2 regions of the Rossellomorea vietnamensis genome follow, and region 1 is predicted to be linked to the other one. Evidence: riboswitches for the same ligand, from Rfam matches in the RefSeq annotation. Region 1 holds a riboswitch; the other holds the start of a gene.

Region 1 (11,492 bases):
AGGGAACGGAAATAGTAGCGCTCCACAAACCCTGAGTTCGGCAGGCGGTTTTCTGTAATCCAGTTTACCCATTTTTGCAACTCAGTTTCATCTTCAACCCGGAATGCTACGTGGTGGACGCTTCCTCTTCCCGGTCTTTCCACGGGAAGATCATTTCGTTCTTCAAGATACACTTCTCCACCTGTTCCGCCTTCTCCTGTTTCAAATACCCGGATGTCTGCCTGGCCTTCTATGTCTGATGGAAAGCTTCCAGTTTCTTCAAAGCCCAGAACATCTTTGAGTACAGCTGCTGTGCTTTCCCCACGGGCGACGGTTAATGTGATAGGACCTAAACCGACAACCCCATGTTCAACTGGAACCGGACTCTTATCCCATGGCTTCCCGCCTGGTACTCCTTCATTAGTTTCATCAGATACAAGCATGAGCCGCTGACCTTCGAAATCACGGAAACGTAACGTAGATCGCCCGGTGTGATGGGATATATCATCATGATCGACACCGAGCTCTTCAAAGCGCTGTTTCCAATAAGACAGTGAGTCATCCGTCTTTACCCTTAGTGCCGTCAATGAAATACTGTTCGTTCCCTTATATGTGTTTCCTGCATGTGGAATCTCAAAGAATGTAAGGTCCGTCCCTGGATTCCCTCTTTCATCTGCATAAAACAGGTGATATACAGAGGTGTCATCTTGATTGATGGATTTTTTCACTAATCTTAATCCCAGTGTTTTTGTATAAAATTCATAGTTTTTCTTTGCATTTGCTGTTATGGCAGAAACATGATGCTGCCCTTTTAATGGTTTTAGGTTCAATTTTTTCACTCCTCAAGAGATAGTATTACCTTATAGTTCTATCATACACGATAATTATCTTTAATTCAAGATATTTTATTTCAGAGTTTCTATCACTTCATACAAAGAAAAGAAGCGCATTGAATATAAAAAAACATCCATACAAGATGTAAGGATGCTTTTTATCTGCTTGATTATATTTCATTGTTTTTGATTGTTAATGCTTGTGACAATGTTGAGGTAATGGTGAGGTGTTCGAAATTCAATCCAAGTTGAACGGCCGTTTGAGCGATTTCAGGTCGCAGTCCTGAAAGAATTGGTTTCACACCAATTAATTGAAGTGCGTCGATCAGCTGAAATATCTGATGAGCTACCATCGTATCAATTAATACGACACCGGATAAATCGATGAACAGTTGGGAAACTTCCATATCAACACATTGCTCCAAGGCATTTTCTAAAATCAGTTCCGCCCTCGAAGGATCGATGTTTCCTACAAGAGGCAATAGCGCCGTTTCTGCATTCAGGGAAATGACCGGTGAGCTTAGTTCATTTATGATTTCCTGCTGATTCTGGAGCTGCTGCTCCACAACTTCAGACTGTAACTCCACAAAACGCAACATGACCCGATCGAATGCTTCAATGATCACCTTGCTCCATAGATTGAATTGATTAAATATACCATCATCTGAATGAGAATCTGCAAATTCTTTTATAAAATCCAAGTATTGATTTCTCACCCTCATGAATTCCTTGAGGATATGATGGGTAGGTGTATTTAAATGTTCCTTATCGTTGGCCAGGTTTAAGACCCATTCATCAATATTCTTACTAAATGTTTCTCTATCTTCCGCAAACACGTTACAGAGAACGCCGTGAAAATCAAAATTTTGCTTTTTTAATTTTTCAATCACTTTCGGATCAGTGGAAGAATAAACCCCACTGGTTGCACTTTTGTCCAGCGATTCATACCATTCATCTGTCAATTGACGAGCCTTGCTCAATAAAAATGTATGTACTTCTTTGTTTCTATGCATGTATGATTCCTCCTATAATATCCATCAAAATGTTCCGTTTCCTCTTCCCCTTCTGACGTTATGAGTAGTCGGGAAATCATACTCTTTTCAAGTAGAATGTTCAAAACTATCTTATATCTCCTTCTATTATATAACACATTCATGCATCAATGTCATTCAGAGGCCACCATAGGAATAAATACAATGTGAAAAGGCAAGGAAAAAAGCGTCTCATTTTACTGAAAAAATAAAGTAAGAATAATAAGCATTTTCAAATAATATTACATTATTTTGTAAATACCCTCTACAATTCACAATATAAAGTGTATAATGGGGGTATTACCAGAGAAACAGACAGCAAGGGTATGTCTCGATATACTATTTTGATGTATAGGGATCTCCTATTAGAAACCAACCTCTAATCTTAATATGATGTCGTATTCTTACTACTTAGTCATATGTCAAAATAGTTGGGAGCTGATGAGAGAATGAGTAACAATCTGACAAGAAAGTGTATCGAAACGCTTGCTATCCAAAGTGCCTATCATTTTTGCGAGACTATCGGTCTCAAACCGAGTTTACTTAATTTGACGATGATCACAGGATTTTCTGAAGAAAAGATTCTTGAAATACTTGAAACAAAGTTTAGTAATCAAAGTGTAAAAACAGAAGATCACTCTTTCTAACTCTGTGTTTCCCCTTTATTACTCTACAAGCCGATTTCCCTTCATCTCTAACATTACGTTCTGCCATTTCCAACATATCCATAAATAGCAGTTAACTTTCAGGAATGACCATAAACAGAAAGAAAAAGGCAACTCCATTTTTTGGGAGTTGCCTTTTTGATAGGATAATCATAATACATTGAAATATCTTGCTTCCGGATGGGCGAAGACCATGGCCGTTACCGATGCTTCAGGTTCCATCATGCATCCGTCTGTTAGTTGGATCCCAATTTTTTCAGGTTCGAGAAGCTTAAACAGCTTCTTCTGATCCTCAAGCTCTGGACACGCGGGATACCCAAATGAAAAACGTTGACCTTGATAATGGGTACGGAAACGATCCTGCATCGTAAAGTCTACGGGATCAGGGAAACCCCATCTGCTTCTCATCATTTCATGAACCCTTTCAGCCAATCCTTCTGCTGTTTCCAAGGCAAGGGCCTGCAATGCATGACTTTCCAGGAACCTCCCTTCTTCTTTCAACTCCTTAGCCCACTGCCTGATTTTCACCCCGGCCGTTACGGCGAAGAATCCGACATAATCCATTTCTCCACTTTCAACCGATTTCAAGTAATCCGCTAAACACAGATGCTGATTCCCTGATTGCCTCGGAAAATGAAATCGTTCCATTTCCATTGAAGAATCTTCCGGGTGATAAATGATAACATCATCACCATCGGACTGAGCAGGAAAGAATTGATATCGTGCAGATGCATGGATCATTCCTTGCCTTTTTGCTTTTTGGAACAACTCATCCGTCACGGCTTTAAGGCTGATCGTTCGTTCGTCCCCTTCTTCCAGCAATCTTGTAATTTTCCCTTTAATGCCCAAGTGGTGACCAAGAAGCATTTGCTGATTGATATAGGGATGGATCTGATCCAATGAAAATTCCTTTATCGTATGAGGTATCAAGTCTGATGGAACATGAACCTTAACTTCCTTAGATACGGTAGAACGTGTTATCACTGCAATGGATGATGCGGCCCGACTTGACGGTTCTTCATGTACTGAGAGTAGGCTTTGTTTCTCACGGCTTTCCTCTTCCAGTTGCAGTCTTGTTTCTTCATGTTGAATTCCATTCATGATACTCAATCCATCCATTGCATCCTTGGCATAAAGGACCAGCCCTTCGTATTCCTTCCCGATTTTGTTTGTAGTGAACTTTCGGGTGAGTGCTGCTCCCCCGACGACCAGAGGGACTGAAATATCGGACTGCTTTAAATCTTGAGCCGTGATGACCATTTGTTGTGCAGACTTTACCAGGAGACCTGACAAACCTACGATGTCGGGCTTTTCTTCCCTAATGACTTGAATCAGTTCCTGCGGAGTTACTTTAATACCTAGATCAATCACTTCATACCCATTATTGCTGAGGATGATATCCACAAGATTTTTACCGATATCATGCACATCCCCCTTAACCGTAGCCAAAATCACTTTGCCCTTGGAAGAGGAACTTTCCGTTTGTTCCATATATGGTTCCAGATGAGCGACGGACGCTTTCATGACCTCGGCACTCTGTAACACCTCCGCAACAATCAGCTGATTATCATTAAATAATCTTCCAACTTCACTCATTCCGTCCATAAGCGGGCCATTGATGATATCAAGGGGAGCCTCATATTGTTCCAAAGCCATGTTTAAATCAGCTATCAACCCCTCTTTCGTGCCTTCCACTACATAATGAGCCAAACGTTCTTCTAAGGTCATTGTGTTTACTGGAGCCTTTACTTCTTTCTTTTTCCCCCTATAAAATGCTGTAAATTCAGCAAGGGATTCATCCGTCGTTTCAAATAAAAGCTTTTCAGCCATTCGGACTTCTTCCGGGGGAATAGAGGCAAAGCGCTCTAACTTTTCCGTGTTGACTATGGCATAGTCGAGTCCAGCCTTTGTACAGTGATAAAGATACACAGCATTGAGGACTTCCCTTCCCACAGGGGGAAGCCCGAATGAAACATTGCTGACGCCAAGTATATGAGGGCAATCAGGCAAGGCTTCTTTAATCTTCTTGATCCCTTCCACCGTACTATTGGCTGATCCTATATATTGCTGATCCCCCGTACCGACCGGGAATACGAGAGGGTCAAAGATGATATCTTCAGAAGCAATCCCATATTTCTCGGTTAACAATCTATGGGAACGAAGAGCAATGTCCACCTTTCGCTCCACTGACACCCCCATTCCCTTCTCATCGATCGTCCCGACCACCACTGCCGCTCCGTAGGCTTTCATCAATTTAGCGACCTTTGCAAATCTTTCTTCTCCGTCTTCCAGGTTAATTGAATTAATGATCACTTTTCCTTGAGAAAATTTCAACGCGGCCTCAAGCACCTTCTCATCCGTTGAATCGATGACAAGTGGGACCTTAACTTTCTTCACCACTTCCTGGATAAAAACATTCATGTCCTCTACTTCTTCCCGGTCTGGGTCGGCAAGGCAGATATCGATTACCTGGGCACCGTTTTTCACCTGCGCCCTTGCAATCTCAGAAGCTTCTTCTATCTTATTCTCTGCAATCAATCGTTTGAATTTACGTGAACCGATGACATTCGTCCGTTCTCCGACCAGAATCGGTCTTCTGTCTTCATCCTCATAGATGAAGGCTTCAATTCCCGACACCGCATGGGGATGAGACACATTGGGTTTTCGTGGCGGGAATCCCTTCACCACCTCTGAAAGGGCACGTATATGCTCCGGTGTCGTCCCGCAGCACCCTCCTACAAGATTCAGCCACCCTTTCTCAGCGAAACCTTTCATCTTTACACTCAGGGAATCCGCTGTCTCATTGTAGTTCCCTTCTTCATCCGGGAGACCGGCATTCGGATAACAGCTTACATAGGTAGTGGCCAAATCCGATAACGAACGGACGTGGTCACGCATGAATTCAGGTCCCGTTGCACAGTTAAGGCCAACGACCAAAGGGTTTAAATGTTCAAGGGATAAATAGAAAGATTCGATTGTTTGCCCGGCCAGTGTAGTGCCCATAGGCTCAATGGTTCCGGATAACAGAATTGGGATTTCTTTCCTTCTGGATTCAAAAGCCGTTCGAATGCCGATGTTCGCTGCTTTTACATTTAAAGCATCTTGACTCGTTTCAAGTAATAGCACATCAACTCCGCCATCGAGAAGGCCTTCTGCCTGGACACGGTAGTTATCTGCCATTTCATCAAAGCTCACTCCACCTGTCACGGATAACGTTTTCGTAGTAGGACCAAGCGATCCAGCAACGAACCTTGGCCATTCGGAAGTCGAGACATCTTCTACTGCTTTCCTGGCGATTTCAGCTGCTACTTTGTTAATTTCATATGCTTTATAACCTAAATCATATTCGTCCAGTACGATGGGGGTTGCACCAAAGGTATTTGTTTCAATCACATCAGCCCCCGCTTTCAAATATTCCAGATGGATCTGATAGATGACCTCCGGCGCTGTCAATACAAGATTTTCATTACATCCTTCAAGTTCTTCCCCTCCGAAATCCTCCGGGGATAAATTTGCTTGTTGAAGCATCGTCCCCATTGCTCCATCAAGTACGAGTATTTTCTTTCTAAGCTGCTCTTCAAACAATGTGATGGCCATAGGGAACCTCTCTTTCCGTGTTGGTTTTCTCTTGTATATGATGAATCAGTTCAACGCTCATATCATATCTTACAAAAGGTGTAATCAGATAAATGCCATTAAACAGCTGGATTGCCGTATCCAGCAAGTCTTTGGCTATCTCCATCCCGACTGCCCGAGCTTTGACGGGATCATTCCCTGCTTCCTTCATTCTTTGTCTAGTTTCTTCCGGCACATTGATTCCTGGTACTTCATGGTGAAGAAATTCTGCGTTTCTTGAACTGATCAACGGCATGATACCGATGAAGATCGGAACATCCAGATGCTTCGTCGCTTCATACACTTGGATCAGTTGTTCTTTCCCAAAGATCGGTTGAGAAATAAAATAGTCAGCTCCGGCTTTCTTTTTCTTTTCAAGCCTTTTCACAGAGGCGTCTAAATGACGGAAGTTCGGATTAAAGGCTGCCCCAACTGAAAATTGAGTCCGCTCCCGAAGTGATTTGCCGGAAAACGATATTCCCTCATTATTCTGTTTAATAAGTTCAATTAGTTCCAAGGAAGAAAGGTCATATACGGATGCAGCACCGGGAAAATCACCGATTTTGGCAGGATCACCCGTTATTGCTAATAAGTTGTGTATCCCTAATGTGTGCAAGCCCATTAAATGGGATTGAAGTCCGATCAGGTTTCGATCCCGGCAAGTGATGTGAACGAGAGGTGTAAGGTCGTATTTCGACTTTACCAGACTCCCGATTGCGTCATTACTAATCCTTGGTGATGCCAGCGGATTGTCGGCAAGGGTAAGTGCGTCGATGCCGGCTTCCTTAAGTGCTGACGCTCCCTGGAAGAACAATTTCGTGTCGAGATGCTTCGGTGGATCTAGTTCAACGATGACCGTTTTCTTTTCTCTTACTTGCTCATGCAGCAAGCTTCCACTGATGGATGGTGAAGACAACTGAACTACTTTTTTCTTTTTCACCTTTTTTTCCTTCACAGGCTCCCGGCTTTTCAATCTTGAAGCTACAGAACGAATGTGATCGGGTGTGGTTCCACAACACCCCCCAATGATTCTCGCACCCTGGAGCCTCAATTCATTGCTGATATCCCCAAAGTAATCAGGCTCAGCAGAGTAATAGAATCGACCTTCTTCATAGTTTGGGAGACTCGCGTTAGGATAGACGGATAGAAATGCCCTTTTCGGCAGGGGAACTTCCTCTAATGAATTCACCATGTGAAATGGTCCCATCCGGCAATTGATTCCGACAACATCCGCCCCCAATAATTCCAATTGTTGAAGAGCATCTTTGATTTCCATTCCATTTTGAAGGACTCCTGTTTCATGAAGGGAAACCTGAGCAATGACGGGAATATCCGCTTCACGTTTGGCAATGTTCAGCACGGTGGTCAATTCCTCGAAATCATAATAGGTTTCCAGCAGAATGCCATCAACACCCTCTAATAATAAACAGTAAAGCTGTTCCCGAAAGCTTCTTTTGATCTCTTCGACTGACACATTTTGTCTAATGCCCCTGATTCCTCCGATGGTGCCGAGAATATAAGTGTTTTTAGCGGCTGCCTTTCTTGCGAGACGCACAGCGGCTGTATTGATTTCCTTAACCGAATCCTCTAGTCCATATCTCGAAAGCTTTTGATAATTGGCCCCGTACGTATTGGTCTGTATGATATCGGCTCCTGCATCGATATACTCTTTATGCACTTTCAACACTTCATTTGGGTGAGAAAGATTCAGTTCTTCAAAGCATCTGTCCACTCCATATGAATACAACAATGTTCCGATCGCTCCATCTGCAATCAAGATTCTCTCTTTCAATGCTTCCAGCAATGGCTTCATGATCCTTCCTCCCCCTTCACAAATTGATCACGTTGCTTCGATTGATTTGTTGTATACTGTCTAAACCTTTTTGAAGATCCTTAATTAATTCATCCGCGTTTTCAAGACCAACGGATAATCGCAATAACCCATCTGTAATTCCTCTTCTCTCTCTTTCAGCCTTAGGCATGGAAGCATGTGACATTCTTGATGGATAGGATAGAATCGATTCGACCGCTCCTAAACTGACGGCGAATACGGGAATGTTTACATGTTTGATGAGTTGCTTCACTTCCTCTTCCCCTTTTAATCGGAAGGAAAGTACCGCTCCTGGACCCTCTGCCTGCCGGACTTGAATTTCACGACCGGGATGATAGCTCAATCCCGGGTAATACACTTCTTCTACTTCCTTTCTGCCTTCTAGGAAGCTTGCAATCTTATAAGCCGACTCCGATGATTCCTTCAATCGGACATGCAATGTTTTCAGCCCCCTTAAGAGCAGCCAGCAATCCTGTACCCCAAGTACTGCCCCAAACGAATTCTGCAGGAAAGCAAGTTTCCCGGCAATCTCTTCATCTCCCGTTACCGCAAGCCCTGCCAAGACGTCACTATGTCCGGCAAGAAACTTCGTCGCACTGTGCAGGACAACATCCACACCGAGACTGATTGGCCTTTGCAGCAATGGCGTCATGAATGTATTATCCAGAAATGTTAAGCAGTCATTTGCCTTGGCAAGCTTCACGACCCCTTCAATATCGGTGATATTCAATAAGGGGTTTGACGGGGTTTCCATATAAATCACCTTCGTATTGTGCTTAATTGCACAAGCCACCTCATGAAGATCTTTCATATTCACAAAGGAGTATTCTATATCAAATTTAGTAAGGACTTCCGTGATCATCCTGTAGGTCCCCCCATATACTTCCTCCGAGACGAGTACGTGATCCCCACTCGACAATAATAGAAAGCTTGTTGAGATGGCAGCCATACCGGATGAAAAGGCAAAACCCCTTACCCCGCGTTCTAATTCCGCTATCGTTTCTTCGACTGTTTCCCTTGTTGGATTCCCCGAACGGCTGTAGTCATACGTACCATACTGATCAAAATCCTGTTGATGAAAGGTTGTAGCATGATGAATCGGCGTAGAAACAGCTCCTGTCTCTTTATCAAATCCGCGGGAATGGATGAGTGACGTCTGAAGTGAAAATGGTTTTTTACTCATACGTTAACACCTCTTTTTCCAATTGTTGAAAAACATTCTCCAAGTCTTCGATCAGGTCGTCGATAAATTCTATTCCTACAGAAAACCTGAGCAATCTGTTACAGATGCCAAGTCTATTTCGTTCTTCTTCAGGAATGTCGGCATGGGTCTGGGTGGCAGGATAGGTGATAAAGCTTTCAACCCCTCCTAAACTTTCAGCAAATGTTATAACCTTCAGATGTTGGAGGAATGGGCCGACCCATTCTTCCTTGGCAATGCGAAAGGATAGCATGCCTCCTTTCCCCGGATATAAGACGTCTGCTACACAGTCATGCCTTTTAAGATACTGGGCTAATTTTCGTGCATTTTTTTCATGCTGGGCCATTCTGAGACTAAGGGTCTTCATCCCTCTTATTAAAAGCCAACAATCAAATGGGGCAAGGACTGCGCCGATTGAATTTTGAATGGTATAGATCCTTTCAGCCAAGTCCTCTGTGTTGACAACCACAACTCCAGCCAGAACGTCATTATGGCCTCCTAAGTATTTGGTAGCGCTATGGATAACCAAGTCCGCTCCCTCTTTAATCGGTTTTTGCAGAATGGGTGTATAAAAGGTATTATCGACGATCAAGAGCAATCCATTCCTCTTTGAAATGGCAGCAACCTCAGAGATACATGCTTCATTCATTAATGGATTGGTTGGTGTTTCAAGAAAAATAGCCTTCGTCCTCTTCGATATGTGTTCTTCTATAGAATGAGTATCACTTGTATCAACAAAATGAAATTTGATATTATATTGGGCTTCATACTGAACAAATAAGCGGTAGCTTCCTCCGTAAAGATCCTTCGATACAATCAATTCATCCCCATATGAGAATAAACCAAGGATTGCTTGAATGGCAGCCATTCCCGAACTGAATGCAAATCCTCTATGCCCTTCTTCCAATTGAGCCAATGTTTCTTCAAGGGTCGCCCTGGTTGGATTACCAGTTCTCGTATAATCATATCCGGTTGATTCACCGATCCCTTTATGTTCATATGCTGTCGATAGATGAATGGGCAGGCTTACGGCACCAGTCGCTGAATCCTTCCGATTGCCTGCCTGGACAAGCAATGTATCAATATGTTTTTTCAACATCCTTCTCTCCTTTTCGTCCCTAGAAAATGAAAAGGGGAAGAAACAAAAAACCTTCTTATGAAAATAAGAAGGTTTTATACGTTCGTTCTCCCTCTTATCGTCCAAGTTGACATCAACTTGCTGGAATTAGCACCATACCTGTTACTGCGGCTGGTTGCTGAGGTGTCTTCGGGCCAGTCCCTCTACCTCTCTTGATAAGAAACAATATGAAATTGTTAAAATGCTTTCTCATAACTTATAACAAAGACATAGAAATGTCAATGACAATTATGAATTATCTGAAAAACATCATGATCATTTTTTCTTTTTCAATGATACAATCCTATTTTCCTTTTAATCTCTTTCATGAATGGGATTGTTTTTTTTCGTGCTTTTGTGGCTCCATTCAGTAAGATGGCATCCAGTCTATCCCAATTGTTCAATAGGTCTTCATATTCCGACCTTGGTACTTCGATGAATGAATTCATTACGTCGAAAAGTTCTTTCTTCGCTTCCCCCCAGCCTATTCCTTGTTGAAATCTCCTTCTCATTTTTTCCGATTGATCAGTGGTTGCAAATTCTTTGTAAAGACCAAAAATGATTGAATCGTCAGGATCCTTAGGTTCTTCAGGAAGTGAAGAATCCGTTTTGATTTTATTGATCAATTTTTGAAGCTTTTTTGGTTCTTCAAATAAAGGAATGGTGTTATTATAACTTTTACTCATCTTGCGGCCGTCCAGTCCAGGTAGAACGGCCGTTTCTTCCTGGATGACGTATTCAGGGATGACAAATGTTTCTCCATATTGATTGTTAAAGCTTTCAGCTATGTCTCTGGCAATTTCCACATGCTGTATTTGATCTTTTCCGACAGGGACCAACTCGGTTTGAAAAAGGAGGATATCCGCAGCCATTAAAATGGGATACGTAAATAATCCCATATTGACTCCAGCATCAACATTTCTCCCGCTTTCTTTATTTTCTTCAACCATTGATTTATATGCGTGAGACCGGTTTAATAATCCTTTTGGTGCAAAACAAGAAAGAATCCAGCTCAGCTCAAAGATTTCAGGCACATCAGATTGACGGTAAAAAATCGCTGAATCAGGATTCAACCCTAACGCTAACCACGCTGCCGCCACCCCATAAGAAAGTTCCTTCATTTCAATGGGATCATGGATTTTTGTTAAACCATGATAATCCGCAACAAAATAAGCGGTGTTATATGATTGGTTCTCCGCCAATCCCAAAGCCGGTTTAAT
Region 2 (11,492 bases), 1.9 Mb from region 1:
GCTGCCTGTGTTGGGGTGGGATCACTCGATCTTTGAAAGATTGGTGTTCGAAGCCGTTGTCTTAACGATCCTAGTCCTGCCGTTGACCACTGTGTTAATCGGGAATGAACTTAAATTAATAGGGAAGCAGGATTTTGTCCTGTCTGCGAAGCTCCTTGGAGGTAGCAACAAGCACCTGCTTTGGACGCATCTCTTCCCTCACCTGGCTCCGAGGTTGTTTATTATATGGGGACAGCAATTCATCCAGACGCTTCTTATCCTCGTCCATCTCGGGTTATTTCATCTTTTCCTGGGAGGGACGATCATTACCGGCGGTCTGGTCCCGGATCCACCGAAGTCAGGAACATTTGAATGGTCGGGGCTGATCAGTTCCACGAAAAATTCCCTTATGACAGGCAAGTACTGGATTGTCATTGCTCCCCTCGTTGCCTTCATGATCGCAATCATCGCCATGCAGCTGATTGTACAGGGAGTGAAGGAAATCCAGCAAACGAAAGTCGGGGTGCTGGTGAACGACAAACCAATCAAGGTGAAACGTAAAGCAGTTAAAAAGAAAACGAATCGTCCCGCGGTGGAAGACTTCCAATTTGTCCGCCGGGAAACCTTTAAAGGATAAGGAGGAGACGAAAGGTGAGCAGAAAAAGCGCAAAACTTCCATTGACTGATCAGGAGAGGTCAGCCCTCCGTAAAGCCAAGATACGACTCGGGGATCTACATGAATGTTCTCCTGAACTTCTCCGGGAGAAACTGAACATTACAATGGAAAGATCCCGTTACTTAGTCGGCATGTCCATATTCCAACAGATCCCTTCTATTGGACCCAATATGGCTCACAATGTTGTAGAGGATCTTGGATTTTATACCTTCGAAGAAATCAAGGGAGAGAAGGGGGAAGATCTTATCATCGACTTAGAAAAGAAGTACGGTGTGTGGATGGATCCATGCGTAGAAGACTCACTCAGATGTGTCGTCCACCACGCCAATCACCCTGAAAGCACCCATAACTGGTGGGATTTCACAACAGAAAGAAAAACATATCGCCAAACCCACGGCTACCCTAAAGACCGCCCCACCAAAGCCTGGGATCAATAGGTCCGTCCCTCCTGAATTCCAAGCCGGGAAGCATATTTACGCTTCCCGGCTTGGTTTTTGAGGGACGGACCTCATTCGTATATCCTCCTTAAAATGGACATCATAAAGAAAAAGGAGTGATGCTATATGAGAACCCTTGTTATCTGTTTGCTTATGACGTTTTCTATACCTATGTCCGTTTCAGCAAGAAACATCCTTCCCCTTCCGGCACATCAGAATGAACTCGCGATTGTGATCGATGATTTAGGAAACGACATGAAAGGGACAGAGGAAATTCTGAGCCTTCCTGTCACTTTGACGATCGCGGTCATGCCTTTTCTCCCAACGACCAAGGATGATGCGGAAAAGGCCCATAAAAATGGACATGAGGTCATCGTCCATCTTCCTATGGAACCGATGTCAGGGAAAGCGAGCTGGCTCGGGCCGGGGGCCATCACGACCTCACTATCCGATGAAGAAATCAAGAAGAGAGTGGAGGAGGCCCTGGAAGAGGTACCTTATGCAGTGGGAGTCAATCATCATATGGGCTCGAAGGCCACCGCCGATGAGCGGGTCATGAGGATTGTACTCGGCATATGCAAGGAAAGGGGTTTATTTTATCTGGATAGTAAAACAACAGGAAAGAGTGTCATTCCGAAGCTGGCAAAGGAATTGGGCGTCCCATACCTTGAAAACGAATTATTCTTTGATGATGTCTACACGATCCAGCACATTGGGAAGCAGGCGAGACTCCTTTCAAAGGCATTGGATCGGGATGATGCGACCATCGCGATCGGGCATGTAGGGGTTACAGGCATGAAGGTCGCCACCATGTTAAAAGAATTTCTCCCCCTTTATGAGAAAAAAGCATCAATCGTGCCCCTGTCAGATCTCATCCCCGAATATCATTTGATCGATGAAAGCATGCCTTGATGGCGTCCTTTTTTCACGGACGTATATAATAGGGATTTGTAAAGATTCGGTTCATTCGATGCTTAATTTTTTGAGGAAAGGAAACTCTCCTTTATAATCAGTAGGTAAGAAGGAGATGATTCAGAATGGATTACGCAATCGTGACTGGAGCAACAAGGGGATTAGGGGAGTCCGTCGCCAGGCTGTTTATTGAAAAAGGCATCGGCATGATCAATATTTCCCGTTCGGATAATGACAGCTTACAACAGCTTGCACGTGAAAAAGAAGTCTCGTATGAATTCTTTCCCTGTGATCTATCTCAATCGGGACAAACAGAAGCGGTTTTCCGCGAAGTAGGGTCAAAGGTATTTGGCTCTGAAGCAGAGACGGTATATGTCGTTCAGAATGCCGGCGTGGTGACCCCGATCAATACGTCGGGTGAAGTGGAAAATGAGGCATTGGAAACGAGTGTGCATGTCAATCTGCTATCACCTATGATCGCCACCAATGAATTGCTTAAAGCAGCCAAAGGCTCTGAATCGAAGATGATCATGGTCAACATCAGTTCAGGAGCGGGAAGCCGTCCCGTTTATGGCTGGAGTACGTATTGTGCGACGAAGGCGGGAGTCAATATGCTGACTGAAACGGTGAGCCTTGAGCTCTCAAATACGCATAGCCGTCATCAGGTCATCGCCTTCAGTCCGGGAGTGATGGATACGGATATGCAGGGGGAAATCCGCTCGTCCTCCAAAGAAGCCTTTGCCGAGGTTGAATCGTTCCAGCGCTACAAAGAAGAGGGGATGCTGCGCAGCCCGGACACGGTAGGGGATGCACTGGTGACTCTCGTAACCAAAACCGATATTGAAAGTGGCAAACTGTATCATGTGAATGATTTGTTATAAGAAGAGAGCAGATTCCTGAAAGCGGGATCTGCTTTTTTAGTGGCAACACAAAAAGAGACAAACCCAAGCGGGTTTGTCTCTTTTCCAACAGATTAAGAAGACCGGACCGGGTCTGTATCCGTAACGGATCTCCGGGTGAACTTAGGAAGGGCGAATTGAATCGCAATCAGTCCGCAAACGGCAATCAGGACAGGGTAGAAGGCATATGGGATGATGCTGACAGGTGATATGCCGGCTACTTCCGCCACTAACAGTGCCTGTGCACCGTATGGGATCAACCCTTGAACGGCACAAGAGAAAATATCGAGGATACTGGCTGACTTACGGGAATCTACGCCATACTGATCGCTAAGCGTTTTGGCCAGTGGTCCTGCGATGATAATGGAAATCGTGTTATTGGCTGTGCAAAGATTCGTCGAACTGACTAAACCTGCTGTAGCAAGCTGTGCTCCTTGAGGAGATTTGATCTTACGCGTGGCATGGTAAAGGATCGCTTGAATCCCGCCATTGTGACGAATGAGTTCGACGACTCCACCGATCAGGATGGAAAGGATCACAATCTCTGCCATACCTGTCATCCCGTCGGCTACACTGCCAAAGTAACTCGATGGGGTGAAGCTTCCATCCGCAAATCCGATCATTCCTGCCAACACAATCCCGCCTATTAAGACGACAAATACGTTCAATCCTGCAAGGGCACCGATGATGACTCCAAGGTAAGGAATGATTTTAACCCAATCGAAGCTTCCTGCGTCGACGGAGGATGGAGTCCCCATCGTAAGGACAAAAAGAATCACCATGGTGATGATGGCTGCCGGTAATACAATGAAGAAGTTCACCTTGAACTTGTCCTTCATTTCTGTTTTCTGTGTGCGTACAGCTGCAATCGTTGTATCCGAGATGAACGATAAGTTATCCCCGAACATCGCTCCCCCGATAACGGTGGCCATAGCAAGGGGCATGGAAATGTCGGCTCCTGAGCTGATGCCCACTCCTATCGGGGCAAGTGCGGCGATCGTCCCCATGGAGGTCCCCATTGATAAGGAAATGAAAGCAGCGATGATGAATAATCCAACAATGACCAGATTACCAGGAAGCACGGATAGGGCAAAGTTGACGGTTGAATCAACGGCCCCCATCTTTTCTGCTACACCGGAAAACGCGCCGGCTAATAGGAAGATAAAAACCATGATCATGATATCCGGATGCCCGGCGCCTTTTGCGAACCGTTCAACCTTAGAGGTCAACGATTCTTTACGATTCATCGCCAGGGCAACAACCGCGGCAATGATGATGGATACGAGAACAGGGAATGCATAAAAATCTCCTGAAAGGATCCCCGCTCCAAGGAACAGTGAAACAAATATGATCAAGGGCAATAAAGCCAGTACATTACCTTTTTCTTGGTTCATGTCAAACACTCCTTTGTCGTGTGAAATCAAATAAAAAAACCTCTTCCAACATAAGAAGAGGTTTCATTCAAACGAAACACTCCTCTTATCTTTCAAGCATTACGCTTGCTGGATGTGGCACAGCACTCATTATGAGTCCGCTGCCGAGACATCACAGGGCCAGTCCCTCCGTCTCTCTGGATAAGAAGATATGTTATTCAGTTCATTTAAAATATACTTCCATACTTTAAAGGGTTTAATCGAAAAAGTCAAACGGTAATTTATTGGAAATAAAACGAAGAACCCGGCCACAGCAGCTGGATCAAACAAAAGCGGAGGGAGATTGCTCTAGCAAGGCATGCTTTAGAAATCGCGGGACTTTATCCATAAAAAGGTATAAATTCATAGACAATTGAACGGTCAAGGTCTACTATAAGATAGACAAAAAACATCTTGGGGGATACGGTAGTGGAAAGAAATGTGCGAAATCAGATTTTTACGTTACAAGGGTTTTATCTATTGACCTTCTTCGGGGTTGGAAGTTTATATCCTTTACTCAGTGTCTATTTAAGTGAAAGTGTGGGATTAAATGGGTATCAGATCGGTACCATTATGTCTGTCGGCCCGATCATGATGATTTTCTTTCAGCCGATATGGGGGATGGTCAGTGACACAACCAATAAGCCAACCGTCGTGTTAGGATTAACTTCCTTAGTTGCAGGGATCTTTGCGCTTGGGTATTTATTCATGGATGTTTACTATGGACTATTGGTGGTCGCGATTTTAGTTGCGATCTTCCAAAGTGCCATCATCCCCGTATCCGACAGCATCAGCTTGAAGTATACAAGTAAAGTCGGTTATAACTACGGTAATATTCGTCTGTTCGGCTCATTGGGATTCGGGATCGCCGTGTTCATCATGGGGAGGCTTTCGGAAGGATTCATCGGACCGACGATCATTTTCTACTCTTTCTTTATCTGTCTGGTCCTATCGGGATTCCTATCCTTCCGTTTTCCTAAAGAGAGAGCGGCAGCAAAACTTGATCTAAAAGCCGGGATGAAGGAATTATTCACGATGAAAAAGTTTCTGATCTTCCTGGCCGTCACGTTCCTGGTGTTCGGCCCGAATTTAGCCAATAACGTGTATTTCGGATTATTCGTTGAAGATTCAGGTGGTACGTACGCCGGAATCGGTCTCGCATTTCTGATTGCCGTCCTGTCAGAAGTACCGTTCATGAGAATCGCGGGAGGGTGGATTGATAAGTTCGGTCTCTTGACCGTAGCGGCACTGGCAGGTGCTGCATCCATGATCCGCTGGCTATTTTACTTCACAGAGCCAAGTCTATGGCTGGTATATTCTTCAGCAGTGATGCAGGGTCTTGCCATCGGATTATTCATTCCTGCGGGTCTCCGCTACATTAAAGAAATCACGCCGGCACATATTACAGCTACTGCTGTCACGGTTTATTCCGCCATCGGAAATGGCCTCGGGAATTGGTTCAGTACCTTCGTGGGAGGTTTCATCTATGAAACCTATTCCATCTACACGGTATACCTCTTCTTCGCAGTCCTGTCACTCCTTGGCATCTTCCTCTGCTTCGTCCTAATGAAAGAAGAAAAGAAGAATGCACTAGCTTACTAAAAAACAGGCATCCGCTACCCGTGGATGCCTGTTTTTTATGTAAAATGAATAAAAGGAAGGATTTTCCTTATAGGATGTATAAGTATATATAAGTGGCTTAATCCCCGGTTGATTGTACAGCTCAAAAAAAGAAAACGTTAAAAGGTTTTGATTTTAGATATTTGTGGTACAAAAAGGATAAGTCATTCATTGAAATTTATATAAATACAAGTTAAAATAATATTATTAGAAAATTCTTTCAATTAAAAAGAGAACGATCACTTTAACTAAAAAGGGGACTTTAAAATGGAAAATACATTCGTTTACTCAAAAGAGAATGCAAACCTTGGGGATACGATCCAATTTAAAAGAAAGAAACATGTCATCAATGGTGTCGTCACGACCTTAAGAGAAAATACCGTCATCGTGAAAATGGACAGGGAAATTGCGAAGAAACTGGATTTACCCGATGATCAAACGGTGGTAGCACATAAAAACTATGTGGTGACAGAACGAGCAGAAAACGATACACAGCCTGTATTTGTTTATGATGGGTGGAATAGCGCATTAAAAGCCTAAATTTCAGCCTTCAAATAAAATACCCCTGATACGGCCTCACCATCAGAATGGTTGTAGACGTATCAGGGTTATTTATGTTGTGCAGCTTATTTTAGTCTCGCGACATATTCCTCGACCATTTCCGTAATCACAAGCTTTCTTTGCGGAACGACCCCGCGTCTTGCCAGGGTATTGATTTCATTTGTTACTTGATTAATGTGATCCGTTGTAAAAGGTTTTCCCTCAGAACAAAGCTGAACAGCTTCGTCAATCGCTTTTTCTCTCTGCTCATCCAGTTTCATAAATTGCTGAACAAGCTGATTTTGCATGTTGGAATGCTTGGAAATTTCTTTGTGCACACTCATGATCTCATCCCTCTCTTTTTCTTTCACAATAAGTCTATTATGCCTTTTTCTATCCGCACATGGCAATCTCCAATCAACCCTTCTATAAGATGGGGGACAACAGCCTTGATATGGATTCCTTCACTTTGATCGTCAAAGGTCTTTGATGATAGTCTTCCATCGTTAATTCCGTGCTCTTTTCAATGTCGTTTCTAAACACAGCCCCTAGATTTTCAGAGAGTGCCTGATCATATAAAAAGGCATTGACCTCGAAGTTTAATCGAAAGCTTCGTACATCGATATTGGCTGTACCGACAGAAGAAATGACCTCATCGACGACAATCGTTTTGGCATGTATAAATCCATTATCGTAAATATAAATTTTCGCTCCGGCTTTCAGGAGCTCCCCGATATACGAATACGTCGCCCAATAGACAAATAGATGGTCGGGTTTATTCGGGATCATGATCCGGACATCCACCCCTGTAAGAGAAGCAATCCTTAAAGAATCGAGGAGACTGACGTCTGGAATGAAATAAGGGGTCTGGATGTAGATCGATTCCTTGGCTGATGAAATCATTTTGATATAGCCGTTTTTTATCTGCTCCCATTCCGAGTCGGGGCCGCATGTGACAATCTGAACCCCTGCATCCCCCGTGAAAGAAGGCGGGGGAAAATATCGCAGGTCATAGGCGATCTTCTTGGACCGGCTGGCCTGATTCCAATCGAGGATGAACCTTGTCTGCATGGCGAGTGCAGAACTGCCGGCGATTCTGAGGTGGGTATCCCGCCAATAACCGAACTTTGGATTCAAGCCCAGGTATTCATCTCCGATATTAAATCCGCCTACATAACCAACTTTTCCATCAATGATCACAAGCTTCCTGTGATTTCGATAGTTTAAGCGGAGGTTGATAAAGGGGATCTTCGAAGGGAAAAACACTTCCACCTCACCACCGGCAGAGAGGAGTTCCCTAAAGAATCCCCGCCTCGTTCGCCGGGACCCCATTTCATCGTATAGGACCCTGACCTTTACGCCTTTCTTAGCTTTTTCCGTGAGCTTCTTCAAGATGCGCTTACCTAGTTGATCTTTTTTGAAAATATAATATTGTATATGAATATGATCATCTGCTGCGTCGATGTCTTCTAATAGCGCTTCAAACTTGTCTTCTCCGTGTGTATAGTAGGTGACCTCATTATCCTGGGTCAATAGAGCCTCATTATTGATCAAATGCATATAAATAAGATCCTGATAACGAAAGGCGATTTCATTTTTAAAAGGAAAACGATGTTCCTTCAAGGATTGAATCTGATTGTGAATAAAGCCTTCAATTCCGATCTTTTTCATATCCTCCCAGTCAAATAACCTTTTCCTGCTCAAGTTTTGCCCGAATACCAAATAGAGGATGAAGCCCAGAAATGGAATGAAGAACAATACCATCAGCCAGGCCCAGGTCGCTCCCGCATCTTTCCGCTCCAGGAATATGATGACAGCGGCAAGGATCAGGTTTAGAAAAAATAATACCCCTAGAAGAGCAGATAGGATACTCATCATGTTATGGCTCCTTTGACTAACTTTCTATCAATAGTATACCTGAGAATGGAATAGAAAAAAATGACAAGAAAAAAGAGCAGGGACCTGCTCCTGCTCTTTCGTATAAGTTTGTTATTCATTTACTGCTTTTTTAGGCATGTCACTTTGGCGCTTTGGCCAGCATTCGACATTCTTTAAACCGGGAATGTCATCTGCATAGAAGACCGGATCCAATCCTTGACGACGCTGCGTCATATAGTTGTCCAAAGCTTTAAAGGCAATCGGTGCCAGGACACCGATGGCAGCCAAGTTCGTAAGGGCCATCAGGGCCATTGAAAAGTCAGCCAGGCTCCAGACGATATCAAGACTTGCGACTGACCCGAAGATCACCATTCCCAGTGCAATGAAGCGGTAGATCATAAGGCCGGTCTTGCTTTTATTAATGAATGGGAGATTGGCTTCACCATAATAATAACTCCCAATGATGGAACTGAAGGCAAAGGTAAAGATGGCAATCGCCAGAAAGATTCCGGCCCATGAGTTAAAGTGTTCAGACATGGCTGCCTGAGATAGTTCGATTCCCGTTAAACCGGAACCGTAGGCGTCTGACGTTAAAATGATAAAGGCCGTCGCGGAACATACGAGAATCGTATCAAAGAATACCCCCAGTGCCTGGATGAACCCCTGCTTGACTGGGTGGGAAACCGATGCCGTAGCCGCCGCATTCGGTGCACTACCCATTCCGGCTTCATTGGAGAATAGCCCACGCTTTACTCCGTTCATGATTGCAGCTCCGATACCCCCACCGACGACTTGTTCAAAGCCGAAGGCACTCTTGAAAATCATGGCGATGACGCCGGGCATTTCCGTGATATTCGTAATGACGACAAATAGAGCGAGTACAATATAAAAGCCTGCCATGATCGGTACAATGAAAGATGAAAAGTTGGCTATGCGTTTCACACCGCCAAAGATGATGAGTGCAGTCAAACCGGCCAGCACAATTCCAATGACAAACGTATTGATGCCAAATGAATTACTGAAGGCTGTTGCGATGGTATTACTCTGGACAGCATTAAAGGTTGTCCCAAAGGAAAGGATGATGGTAACCGCAAAGATCGAACTCATCCAGGGCTTGCCCAGTTGTTTCTTCATATAGTAGCCGGGGCCGCCTTTGAAGCCTACCTTATCCTTTTCTTTATAAATTTGTGCCAATGTGCTTTCGACAAAGGCGCTGGCTCCTCCCAGGATGGCGACGAGCCACATCCAGAAGACCGCTCCAGGTCCCCCAATTGCTAAGGCAATGGCTACTCCTGCTAAATTACCTGTACCAATTCGAGTACCTGCTCCAATAAAGAATGCCTGTAAGGAAGAAATCTGCTTTTCCCCTTCTGCTTCCACGACATCTTTATCCCCTAATAATCGAAGCATTTCACCTATGTGGCGAATTTGAACAAATTTAGATCCGATTGTGAAGTATAATCCTAAAATGAGCAGTACACCGATTAAAATATACCCCCATAATATGGAGTTTGCTTCCGTAACTAAATTGTTTAGAATATCCATGATAACCCCCTCAAAAATTTGTGTCGGTTACATATATTATTATCTGAAAATTTAAAATGAAAGTCAAGTTATTATCTGAATATTAAAATATTACCAGCTTTTATTTAGTGAATCGAACTATTTTATCATAGTAATAAAGGTTTTCAGGATGCGGGTAAGACAAAAGTAATAGGGTGAATTATTATCTTGAAATAACTTATTTAGATTTATTTGTATAATGTTTTTATGTGGGGTGTGTAGCTCGGAACACACAAAAAAAGCCATAGAAATCCATGGCGGCGGTTAAGCGTTCAAGCTATTAAAATAGGATAAATAATGGCAGTGATCTTCGATTAGTAAAAATCCCAAAATCCTAAAACAAATAACAAAATCCCCGTGATCATTGAAATACCAAATAACATAAATAAGAAATCAAGAATGCTGTCGGCGAAGACTCTTTTGCGGTTCTCACGTTTAAAATGACGAACTTCTTTACGGTACGATCGTGCAGCACGACTCATACAAAACCTCCTCCTCCATAAACACCTTTTGCATTAATCACAAATTCGTCACAAACAAAGAAAATCCTTCCTGAAAATGAAAAAAATGACGATATACCCATCTCTTCGTCATAATAAGTCGATTAAGATCTCTTTACATGCTGAATAAGGGGCTGCAGAAGCCCCTTATTCAGTAAAAGAAAGCTATGAAGTTTCAGCTCTTAAACCTTTATTAACGAAGGTGATTCTGGGAGATTCCGCTTAAGGCGCTTCCGGCGCTTTGATCGGATTTCTGCTGTACTGCCAAATCTCCTAAAGCCAGCATCCCGACCAGCTGACCGTTTTCCACAACAGGCAAACGGCGCACCTGATGCTGGGACATCAAAGCCGATGCTTCTTCTACGGATGCATCAGGAGAAATGGTCACAACTTGCTGTGACATAACCTGAGAGACATTTCCCTGTGCACCTTGAGAAAGCCCACGAGTCGCAATATCGCGGTCAGTAATCATCCCGACAACCTGTCCATTTTCAACGACAGGAACGGAACCAACGTTTCTGGAACTCATCTTGGAAGCGACGCTCTCAAGTGAATCCTGGTTAGAAGCTGCTTCCACATTTGTCGACATAATATCACGTACTTGCATGAAAAATTCCCCCTTGATCATAATGGCAGTACACCCTTATTATCCACCCTATTTCCGCCCTTATTCTGAACATGTTTTTCCAAACTTAGTTGAGCTTTTGGAGGGACGGACCTTCCTCATTCAGCTGTTTATTTCGCAATAAACAGCTGTGTCCAGTACGACCCGTAAGTCCCACCATCGACATACCCTACGCCTACATGTGTATAGGCCCTGTTGAGAATGTTCTTACGGTGAACCGGACTGTCCATCCAGTCCCGGACAACCTTTGCAGGACTCATTTGACCGGCAGCGATATTTTCACTAGCTTCGCTATATACGATGTGGAAACGAGTGATCATCTCCTCGGGGGTTCCGTAGGTCGGGCTTCTATGGGAGAAATATCCGGCATCCCTCATATCCCGGGACTTATACAAAGCGACCCCAGAGAGATTTCCGTCAGCCTGAAGAGGAGGGAGGCCGTTTTTCTCCC

Evidence for each region. A riboswitch is a leader RNA that binds a small molecule or an ion and turns the genes downstream of it on or off. The one in region 1 is predicted to bind S-adenosylmethionine.
Region 2: it holds a riboswitch for S-adenosylmethionine, as region 1 does, so the genes downstream of both, N5C46_RS13420 (Na+/H+ antiporter NhaC family protein) here and N5C46_RS04030 (methionine biosynthesis PLP-dependent protein) in region 1, are expected to answer to the same signal.

Annotation. Positions count from the first base shown of each region.
Region 1 is NZ_CP104558.1:748,422-759,913, forward strand. It holds gene N5C46_RS04005 (ring-cleaving dioxygenase) at 1-809, opposite strand, end outside; gene N5C46_RS04010 (STAS domain-containing protein) at 983-1,825, opposite strand; gene metH (methionine synthase) at 2,659-6,105, opposite strand; gene N5C46_RS04020 (bifunctional homocysteine S-methyltransferase/methylenetetrahydrofolate reductase) at 6,086-7,936, opposite strand; gene metC (cystathionine beta-lyase) at 7,953-9,137, opposite strand; gene N5C46_RS04030 (methionine biosynthesis PLP-dependent protein) at 9,130-10,254, opposite strand; SAM riboswitch class I at 10,346-10,455, opposite strand; gene N5C46_RS04035 (tryptophan--tRNA ligase) at 10,563-11,492, opposite strand, start outside.
Region 2 is NZ_CP104558.1:2,603,475-2,614,966, reverse strand. It holds gene N5C46_RS13440 (ABC transporter permease subunit) at 1-616, shown strand, start outside; gene N5C46_RS13435 (helix-hairpin-helix domain-containing protein) at 631-1,092, shown strand; gene N5C46_RS13430 (divergent polysaccharide deacetylase family protein) at 1,219-2,004, shown strand; gene N5C46_RS13425 ((S)-benzoin forming benzil reductase) at 2,130-2,885, shown strand; gene N5C46_RS13420 (Na+/H+ antiporter NhaC family protein) at 2,978-4,297, opposite strand; SAM riboswitch class I at 4,380-4,484, opposite strand; gene N5C46_RS13415 (MFS transporter) at 4,745-5,917, shown strand; gene N5C46_RS13410 (DUF2187 family protein) at 6,203-6,475, shown strand; gene N5C46_RS13405 (YpbS family protein) at 6,562-6,819, opposite strand; gene cls (cardiolipin synthase) at 6,902-8,350, opposite strand; gene N5C46_RS13395 (alanine/glycine:cation symporter family protein) at 8,465-9,898, opposite strand; gene N5C46_RS13390 (hypothetical protein) at 10,231-10,398, opposite strand; gene N5C46_RS13385 (CBS domain-containing protein) at 10,610-11,023, opposite strand; gene N5C46_RS13380 (CAP domain-containing protein) at 11,152-11,492, opposite strand, start outside.